4 regions of the Bradyrhizobium sp. T-12 genome follow, and region 3 is predicted to be linked to each of the others. Evidence: predicted binding sites of a transcription regulator. Region 3 holds the regulator's gene; each other region holds the start of a gene.
What was found. The regulator LexA, encoded in region 3, represses DNA repair genes until DNA is damaged. The targets are predictions, from matches to a motif close to TGTTCNNNNTGTGTTCNG.

Region 1: a site for LexA is predicted at 877-894, ahead of AC0WRY_RS11575 (putative DNA modification/repair radical SAM protein). Genes of this name have one in related genera too.
Region 2: a site for LexA is predicted at 1,218-1,235, ahead of AC0WRY_RS03275 (helicase-related protein). Genes of this name have one in related genera too.
Region 4: a site for LexA is predicted at 954-971, ahead of AC0WRY_RS09225 (DUF3072 domain-containing protein). Genes of this name have one in related genera too.

Annotation. Positions count from the first base shown of each region.
Region 1 covers NZ_CM177756.1:2,457,425-2,459,621, forward strand. Annotated here, with positions in the region: gene AC0WRY_RS11575 (putative DNA modification/repair radical SAM protein) at 1-796, opposite strand, end outside; gene AC0WRY_RS11580 (ImuA family protein) at 958-1,752, shown strand; gene AC0WRY_RS11585 (Y-family DNA polymerase) at 1,643-2,197, shown strand, end outside.
Region 2 covers NZ_CM177756.1:683,174-685,370, reverse strand. Annotated here, with positions in the region: gene AC0WRY_RS03275 (helicase-related protein) at 1-1,003, opposite strand, end outside; gene AC0WRY_RS03270 (DUF3108 domain-containing protein) at 1,690-2,197, opposite strand, start outside.
Region 3 covers NZ_CM177756.1:3,445,553-3,447,749, forward strand. Annotated here, with positions in the region: gene AC0WRY_RS16145 (hypothetical protein) at 1-118, opposite strand, end outside; gene lexA (transcriptional repressor LexA) at 626-1,327, opposite strand; gene AC0WRY_RS16155 (molybdopterin molybdotransferase MoeA) at 1,503-2,197, opposite strand, start outside.
Region 4 covers NZ_CM177756.1:1,934,772-1,936,968, forward strand. Annotated here, with positions in the region: gene AC0WRY_RS09215 (hypothetical protein) at 1-342, shown strand, start outside; gene AC0WRY_RS09220 (DUF6496 domain-containing protein) at 355-645, opposite strand; gene AC0WRY_RS09225 (DUF3072 domain-containing protein) at 723-917, opposite strand; gene AC0WRY_RS09230 (hypothetical protein) at 1,033-1,254, shown strand; gene AC0WRY_RS09235 (hypothetical protein) at 1,274-1,483, shown strand; gene AC0WRY_RS09240 (hypothetical protein) at 1,579-1,827, opposite strand; gene AC0WRY_RS09245 (hypothetical protein) at 1,922-2,179, opposite strand.

The DNA of each region.
Region 1 (2,197 bases), 990 kb from region 3:
CGTCGGGGATCGGGCTGAAGGCGGAATAATAGACGCGCCGCAGCTTGTACGAGCCGTAGAGATTGGAGCTGGTGTGGAGAATGGTGTGATCGGAGGCGCTGTCGGCGCCGACGATCATCTGCGTGCTCTGGCCCGCCGGCGCGAAGCGCTGCGGCCTCGCCTTCGTCTTTGCTTTGCGGTCGTCCTCGGCTTCGTCCAGCTTCAGCCGCAGCCGGCCCATGGTGCGGCGGATCGCGCGCACGTCCTTCTCGGGCGCGAATTGCTGCAGGCTGGTCTCCTCGGGCATCTCGATATTGATGGAGAGGCGGTCGGCATATTTGCCGGCCTCCGCGATCAATGCGTCATCGGCCTCGGGAATGGTCTTGAGATGAATGTAGCCGCGGAAGTGATGCTCCTCGCGCAGTCTTCGCGCGACGCTGACCACCTGCTCCATGGTGTAATCGGGGCTGCGGATGATGCCGGAGGAAAGGAACAGGCCCTCGATGTAATTGCGCCGGTAGAAGTCGAGCGTCAGCTTGACCACTTCCTCGATGGTGAAGCGGGCGCGCGGCACGTTCGAGGAGGCGCGGTTGACGCAATAGAGGCAATCGTAATTGCAGGCGTTGGTCAGCAGCACCTTGAGCAGGGAGATGCAGCGTCCGTCCGGTGCGTAGGAATGGCAGATGCCCATGCCGGGCGCGGTCGAGCCCATGCCCTTGCGGTCGCTGGAATCCCGCTTTTCAGTACCGCTGGAGGCACAGGACGCGTCGTACTTGGCGGCGTCGGCCAGGATTTCCAGCTTGCGTTGTACGTCCATGTTTGAATCCCGTTGATTCCACTGATGAATCCGCAAGCGCGCCAATTCGATTGACTCTCCGCGCGCCGTTAGCTTTATATTAGAACATATCATGAACAAATGAGCCAGCCATTGGTTCTCTTCGAGAGCCACCGGCAATCACCTCTGAAGGAGCGGCGAGCATGAGCGGCGCACGTCTAAGCGCGCTTGCGACCTTGCGCGGCCAGATCGAACGCATCGAGACCGCGGAGATCGTGCACCAGCACGATCGGGTCGCGCTCGGCCATAACGAGGTCGATGCCGTGCTGAAGGGCGGGCTCGCGCGCGCGGCGATCCATGAGGTGTTTTGCGAGGGGCGGCAGGGTACGACCGCCACAGGATTCGTCATGGGTCTTGCGGGACGCGTGAGCGCGCAGCGGCCGCTGTTGTGGGTGCGGCAGGATTTTTCGGAACTGGAAGCCGGCGCGCTGTCGATGAGCGGGCTCAAAGAGCTCGGCCTCGACCCGCGCCGCGTGGTGACGGTGCGCGCCGCCGATGTCGAGAGCGCGCTGCGAACCTCGGCCGATGCGCTTGCCTGCGACGCGCTGGGGGCCGTCGTGCTCGAGCTCTGGGGGGAGACCAGGCAGTTCGATCTCGTGGCGAGCCGCAAGCTGACGCTGGCCGCGCAAGGCTCCGGCGTCACCGGTCTCTTGCTGCGCATGGCGGCGCAGCCGCTGCCCTCGACCGCAGAGACCAGGTGGATGTTGCGCGCGGCACATTCGCCGCCGGGAGCTGTGTGGAGTGCCTGGGGCGCGCCGCGCTTCGATGCCGAGCTCTTGCGCAATCGTCATGGCCCCTGCGGCCGGTGGATCATGGAATGGAATTGTGATGAGTGCCAGTTCAGTGAGCCGAAGGCGTATTCTCAGCTTGTGGCTGCCGCGCCTGCCCATCGACCGGATCCAGCGGTTCTTGCAGGTGAGCGGCGGCGCGCAGGATGAACCCGGCATCGTCGTCATCAAGGACAACAATGCGCTGGTGATCCATGCGCTGGACGAGGCCGCCGAGCGCCTCGGCCTGTATATCGGCCAGCCGCTGGCGAATGCGCGGGCGATGTGTCCGGATTTGCGTGTATTCGACGCCGATGTCGTGGCCGATGCGAAGACGCTCAGCGACATCGCCGATTGGTGCGATCGCTTCACGCCGCTGGTGGCGCTCGATCCGCCGCATGGGCTGTTCCTCGATATCACCGGCTGCGCACATCTGTTCGGCGGCGAGGCTGCGCTGCTCAAGACGCTGGTCCGCGCGCTCGCCCGCCAGGGCTTTGCCGTCGGTGCGGCGATCGCCGGCACGTCGATCTGCGCGCGTACGCTGACGCGGCAGGCATCTGGCAGCATCGTTGCCGATGGCAACGAGGCGGCGGCGATCGAGCGGTTTCCGGTGTCC
Region 2 (2,197 bases), 2.8 Mb from region 3:
TCAGCGAGACCTGCAGCGCACCGAGCGAGGCAAAATCCAGCTTGGAGTTACGCCATTGCAGCATCTTCACGGGATCGAAAGTGTGGTTCTGCAGCGCGTTGACGAGTTCGGGCTCGAACGGCGCGCAGCGGCCGGTGGTGCCGAAGGTGCCGTTGCGGGTGGCGCGGCCGGCGCGGCCGGCGATCTGCGCGAATTCGGACGGCGTCAGGCGGCGGAACTGATAGCCGTCGAACTTGCGGTCGGAGGCAAAGGCGACGTGATCGACGTCGAGATTGAGGCCCATGCCGACGGCGTCGGTGGCGACGAGATAATCGACGTCGCCGTTCTGGAACATCTCGACCTGCGCATTGCGCGTGCGCGGGCTCAGCGAGCCCAATACGACAGCAGCGCCGCCGTGCTGGCGGCGGATCAGCTCGGCGATGGCATAGACTTCATCGGCCGAGAACGCGACGATGGCGGTGCGGCGCGGCTGGCGCGTGATCTTGCGATCACCGGCAAATTCCAGCTGCGACAGGCGCGGCCGCGTGATCATGGAGACGCCCGGCAACAGGCGCTCGATGATCGGGCGCATCGTCGCCGCACCCAGCAGCAGCGTCTCGTCGCGGCCGCGGCGGTTGAGGATGCGATCGGTGAAGACGTGGCCGCGTTCGAGATCGCTCGCGATCTGCACCTCGTCGACGGCGAGGAAGGAGACATCGAGGTCGCGCGGCATCGCCTCGACGGTCGAGACCCAATAGCGCGGGCTCTTCGGCTTGATCTTCTCTTCGCCCGTGACGAGCGCGACGGCCTCGCTGCCGACCCTTGCGGCGATCTTGTTGTAGACCTCGCGCGCGAGCAGGCGCAGCGGCAGGCCGATCATCCCGGACGGATGCGCGAGCATCCGCTCGATCGCGAGATGGGTCTTGCCGGTGTTGGTCGGCCCGAGCACCGCGGTGACGCCGGCGCCAGGCACACGATCGGACGCGGCGCTATGGGACGCGAAGGGGGAGGAGGAAAAGGGCATCTGAGGGATTAGGTAGTGGCGATTTGGGCGAATGTCAGTGCTGGATTGGGGCGGTCGGGTGCATGGCGCTATCCGCACCCGTCGCTGTCATGCCCCCGGTCCTGGTGCGCCATTGCGCACTGGCCGGGCGACGACACCGTGTGTGTGGGAGCTGCTCCCCAAACCTCCCGCAACTGTCTCACTTTGCGACGCTTTTCCTGCCCGTCTTAAGCTTCGGAACGACTCTAGAACGAATCGCGGCCGAATCGCTGACTCCAGATTGAGTCCCGTTCCGTTCACGCAACATGTCGCGGGAGTCTTATCGGCCGCAACTAGATGGAGTTTTAGGCCGCCGCACAAGCGGCGTTTGGAGGGCAGAAAGCCTTAAGTTGGGGACGGCGCGGAGTCGAATCAGAATCGGGGAGGAGTCAAATGGATTCCCGGACCGCACCCCTCCCAACTCATTTTCGCGAAAACAACCCCATGCACAGTAGAAGGGCCATTGAAATTGCTGGAACTTTTGTGAGCCAAAAATTCCGCTCGTCATTCCGGGGCGCGACGCAGTCGCGAACCCGGAATCCGTCGTGAGACAGTCTCCGCGGCCCGATGGATTCCGGGTTCGCGCCAAGGGGCGCACCCCGGAATGACGGCGGAGGGAGGACGCGCTGCGAGCCGACCCTCCCCCCAGGGGAGGGTTAACGGTAGTCCTACTGCGTCTTCGCCACCCGCGGCGGCTGGGCTGTGGTGATGAAGCTGGTCGCTTCCAGCATGGCGGGCCCGAGCGGCGTCGGCACTTTCAGCCAGAACGGGACCAGGATGCGGGTGCCCGCCACAGGGGCGAAGGCGATCTCGATGTTGCGCTGGGCGGCGAGGTATTTGATCACGGGGCGGTCGGGGATGTAGCCCGCGACCGGCACGAAATACAGCGAGCAGACCACGACCGGGCCGTGATAGCCCTTTTCCGCCTTCACGGTCTCCATGCGCTTGAAATCGAGCTTGAGGTCGTAGCGCATGCGGCCGTCGAACACGGGCGCCGAGTTGTGGCAGGCCTCCGGCGAGACGGGGTCGCCATTGCCGGGCACGCGCAGCAGCGAGGCCGTCATGGGGTCCCAGACGCCGCGGCGATGGGCGTCGGTGACGACGATGCGGTCGGGATCGACCGGCGGCTCCGGGAGGATGGCAAAATCCTTCACATTGCCCTTGTCGAGCGTGATG
Region 3 (2,197 bases):
AGAGGTCGGCTTCGGAGGCGAAGCCGCGCGTCGAGGTGCCGCGGAAGGTTGTCGTGACGATGGTCTCGCCGACTTCTGCGGGGCGCGTCGCGACGGCATGCAGGCTATAGTCACACATCGGGTGCTCCTCATGTGAAGATAGCGACCCGCGCCTCTCGGAGGCACAGGCCTCTGTCAGAGTTTAAACACCAACGTTGTGCTTGGTTGTAGGCAAATCTGCGGCTGGGATCCGCACCCCGCGATCACTTTAACTTTCCCGAATTCGCCAGGAACAAAGCTGGCTGCGGTGCATTACGCCGGCGCCTGTCACGACACTTCGCATTGCCGGCGCGATCGCGGCGCTGCGCAATTGGGTGTTGCGGACATGGCAATGCGATGGCGCGGCAACGGCCCCGTGCCCCGACCGCTGCCCAAACGATCTGGTCTTCCGAACGCGAAACGCCGTGACGCGATGTTGCTGCGGTCCGCCGAAGATGGCCGTGGAGGAGGGGCCGGATAATCTGTGCAGAACCAGAATGATCATCCAGCCGGAGCGGACATTCATCCGCTCCAATCTCAGATCGGCGACGCCGACCGAAGGCGCACGCAGGCGCCAAAACTACTTTCGGACTGAGTCCTTCCGGACTCAGTACTTCCGGTAAAGCCCAATCAGCTTGCCCTGAATCTTCACCCGGTTCGGCGGCAGGATACGCACCTCATAGGCGGCATTGGCAGGCTCGAGCGCGATCGACGCGCCGCGGCGGCGGAAGCGCTTGAGCGTAGCCTCCTCGTCGTCGATCAGCGCCACCACGATGTCGCCGGTGTCGGCGCTCTCGTTGCGCTGGATCAGCGCCATGTCGCCGTCCAGGATACCGGCCTCGACCATGGAATCACCGCGCACCTCGAGAGCGTAATGCTCGCCCGAGCCGAGCATGTCGGGCGGCACGCTGATGGTGTGGCTGCGGGTCTGCAATGCCTCGATCGGCGTGCCGGCCGCGATCCGGCCCATCACGGGCACCGCAACGGGCCGCTCGCCCTCGTCCACGGGCGGGCTGGAGCTCGCGCGGATCTTGCCGAGATTGCCCTCGATGACGCTTGGCGTGAAGCCGCGCCGGGCGCCGGCGGCAGCCTGGAGCTCCGGCAGCTTGATCACTTCGATGGCGCGGGCGCGGTTGGGCAGCCGGCGAATGAAGCCGCGCTCCTCGAGCGCGGTGATCAGGCGGTGGATGCCCGACTTCGAGCGCAGGTCGAGCGCATCCTTCATCTCGTCGAAGGAGGGCGGCACGCCGCTTTCCTTCAAACGCTCGCTGATGAACCGCAGAAGCTCGTATTGTTTGCGCGTTAACATCTCGACCAAAGTCCCCCGGTTGATGTCGTTCGATTCCGAGACGATGAGTTCAGCGATAAGCCGCTACATCCTCGAAACAAATCATGAACGGACACTATATGTTCGATACATGTTCCGCAACTGCTTAATTTACCGTGAACGAAGCGCGGTTCGCGGAATGCGTGTGGCCGTGCACTCAGACGGGGAGCCGCAGCACCTCGCAGGGGCTGCCGGCCTCGGCCTTGGGTGCGAACGGTGGGCGCACGAGAAGTACCTGTGCCGCAGCAAGATTCGCAAGCAGAGAGGAATCCTGATGGCTGACGGGAAGCGCGACCGGCGTGCCGTCGTCGCGCAGCTCGAGGCGCGCGCGCAAGTAATCCTCGCGCTGGTCGTTGGCACCGAGATCGCAGGCGAGCACGGCGCGTTCGCGACGATGATGAATCACCGAGCGGCCCGACAAGGCGCGAATCAGCGGCACCATGAACAGGAAGGCGCACACATAGGACGACACGGGATTGCCGGGCAGGCCGATCACGCGCATGGCGCCGAGCCGCCCGTGCATCATCGGCTTGCCCGGCCGCATGGCGATCTTCCAGAACGCCATCGCGATGCCTTCGTCCCTGAGTGCCTGCTGGACCAGGTCGTGGTCGCCGACCGACGCGCCGCCGGTCGTGATCAGGATATCGGCACCGCTCTCGCGGGCGCGGCGGATGCCTGATGTGGTGGCCTCCAGCGTGTCGGCGGCGACGCCGAGGTCGACGGTCTCGGCGCCCTCGCTGCGGGCGAGCGCGTGCAGGGCGTAGCCGTTGGAGTAGACGATCTGGCCGTGCCCGGGCGCTGAGCCCGGCATCACCAGTTCGTCACCGGTGGCGAGGATCGCGACCTTGGGAC
Region 4 (2,197 bases), 1.5 Mb from region 3:
CTGAGGGGGGCGCTGCTTGCGGCGCCGTTCGTGCTCTGGGGTGGAAACGCGCTTGGTCGCGATGACGGCCGCTACGCGGACTCGCCCCTCAAGCCGTGGTTCGACAGCCTGCGCAGCCACCTCGGTCCGTGCTGCTCGGACGCCGACGGTTTTGCCGTCGCCGATCCCGACTGGGAGTCGCACAACGGGCACTATCGCGTGCGGCTCGACGGGGAGTGGGTCGAGGTGCCCGATGAAGCCGTCATCACCGAGCCGAACCGCGCCGGCCGCACCATGGTGTGGCCGGTGAAGACGGCTTTCGGAGTCTCGATCCGCTGCTTCATGCCGGGCAGCATGATCTGAGACAGGTCAGCATCAACGCGTGCTGGATTTGCGCTTCGACGATTTCCTGGCTGTCTTCTTCGTCGTCCGCTTCCTGGTCGTCTTCTTCTTGGACGTCTTCTTGCTGGCCTTCTTCGGGACCTTCTTGCCCTTCTTGCGCGCCTTCGACAGCCCGATCGCGATCGCCTGCTTGCGACTCTTCACGCGTCCGCCACGGCCTTTGCGGCCGCTCTTGGCCGTGCCCTTCTTGTAGCGGCGCATCTCGCTTTCGACATCGCTGCCGGAGCTGCGTGAGTAGCGGCGCTTCTTTGCCTTGCGTGCCATGCATGTTCTCCCTTGGCCGGAAGAACCGTTCGACACGGGCATGGTTCCGAAGAGCGCGCAACCTTCCAGGCGAAAGCCTAGAAGGAATTCGCCAGCTCGATCTCCGCTTCCAGCACCTGGATGCGCCGTGCGGCCTCGGTGGAGGACAGGTCGCGCGCATATTGTGCGGGCTGATAGGCCTCTTCGCTCAGCCGTTTCAGCCGCAGCGATTGCGCCCGCGTCATCTGCTGGGCAAGAAAGATCCTGGCGTCGTATTTACCTTGAACCTGCATCTGGCATCTCCGTCCTGAATTCGTGGCTTGACTATATGTTCTTATTTTGTTCTAACAAGCCATGGACAACAGAATTAATGAAATTCGACGTAAAATCAGTGCCTTGAGGCTGGAGATGGCCGACGTCGAGGCGTCCGTGCGCGCTTCCGTCAACGGCGATCGCGATTGCACCGAACAGGCCCTGGCGCAGATGGATCTGCGCCGAAAGGTCAATTTGCTGATCGGGAAATGGAATGCCGCCGGCGGTCCCGATGTCCTGCCTGACGTCCGAGACCGCGTGCGCCTTCGTCTCGTGAAGACAGCCGGTATTCCCCAGCGCGCGAGCAGAGGGCGATGAAATCTTTGAGGGGGGCGCCGTGGATGAGGACCCGGACAGTTACCGGATCTTGAGGTTGCGCGCCGAGATTCTCGAACTGGGCTCTGCCATCCGGCAGTTGCAGCGCGCGGGTCTTGATGATGCTGCGGCCCAACTTCTGATCGGACGCAAACGGGCGCAGCTCGATCATCTCGTGAAGACGAATGCTGAGGGGCGCGGGCTCAATCTCGGAACGCGCCGGCCGCCATGAGCTGACGCCTGACCATTTGGTGTTTGATTGCAGACTGAGACCAAGAAAAAGGCCCCGCGTCGCCGCGGGGCTTTTGATGTCGTGCCGGCCTGGGCTCACTTGGTGTTGGTCATGCCCTTGCTGGTCTTGTTCGTCATGGTGCCGCCCTGGTCGGAGCCGGGGCCCGAACCGCCCTGGCCGGAGGGATCGGCGCCCTTGGACGCCTTGGTGTTGGCGCCGGTGGTCTGCGACGACGACATCGACGATCCATGTTTCGCCTTGTGCGACTTGGCCTGTGCTGCGAGCGGCGCGGCGGCGAGACCGGTCGCCAGCATTGCGGTGAGAACGAGCTTGGTCGTTGTCATGCGAGGGAACTCCCTGGGTTAAATTGACGCAGGCAGCCAACCGCCGTTGAGCGCAGGAGTTCCCCGCAAAGCCTTCGGGCGCTTAGCGCACGCTTCAAGATTGCTTGTCCTCGGCGAGGATGAACACGACGCCGGTAAGTGTCGCGCCGATGGCGAAAGTCGTCACCAATGTGAGAGCGAAGATGATCGCGGCTTGGTTTCCGCCGTGACTGAGCAGGCCGGCGACGGCCGGATTGCAGAGGATCAGCGCGAGACTGAAGGCGAGGCCGAGGGCTGCGCCCATCAAGGTATGCGTCATCAGCCTGATGAGGCCGGTCGCAGAGATCAAGTCCGACGACTTTTTTGCGCGCATGGGAACAGCATCCCAATT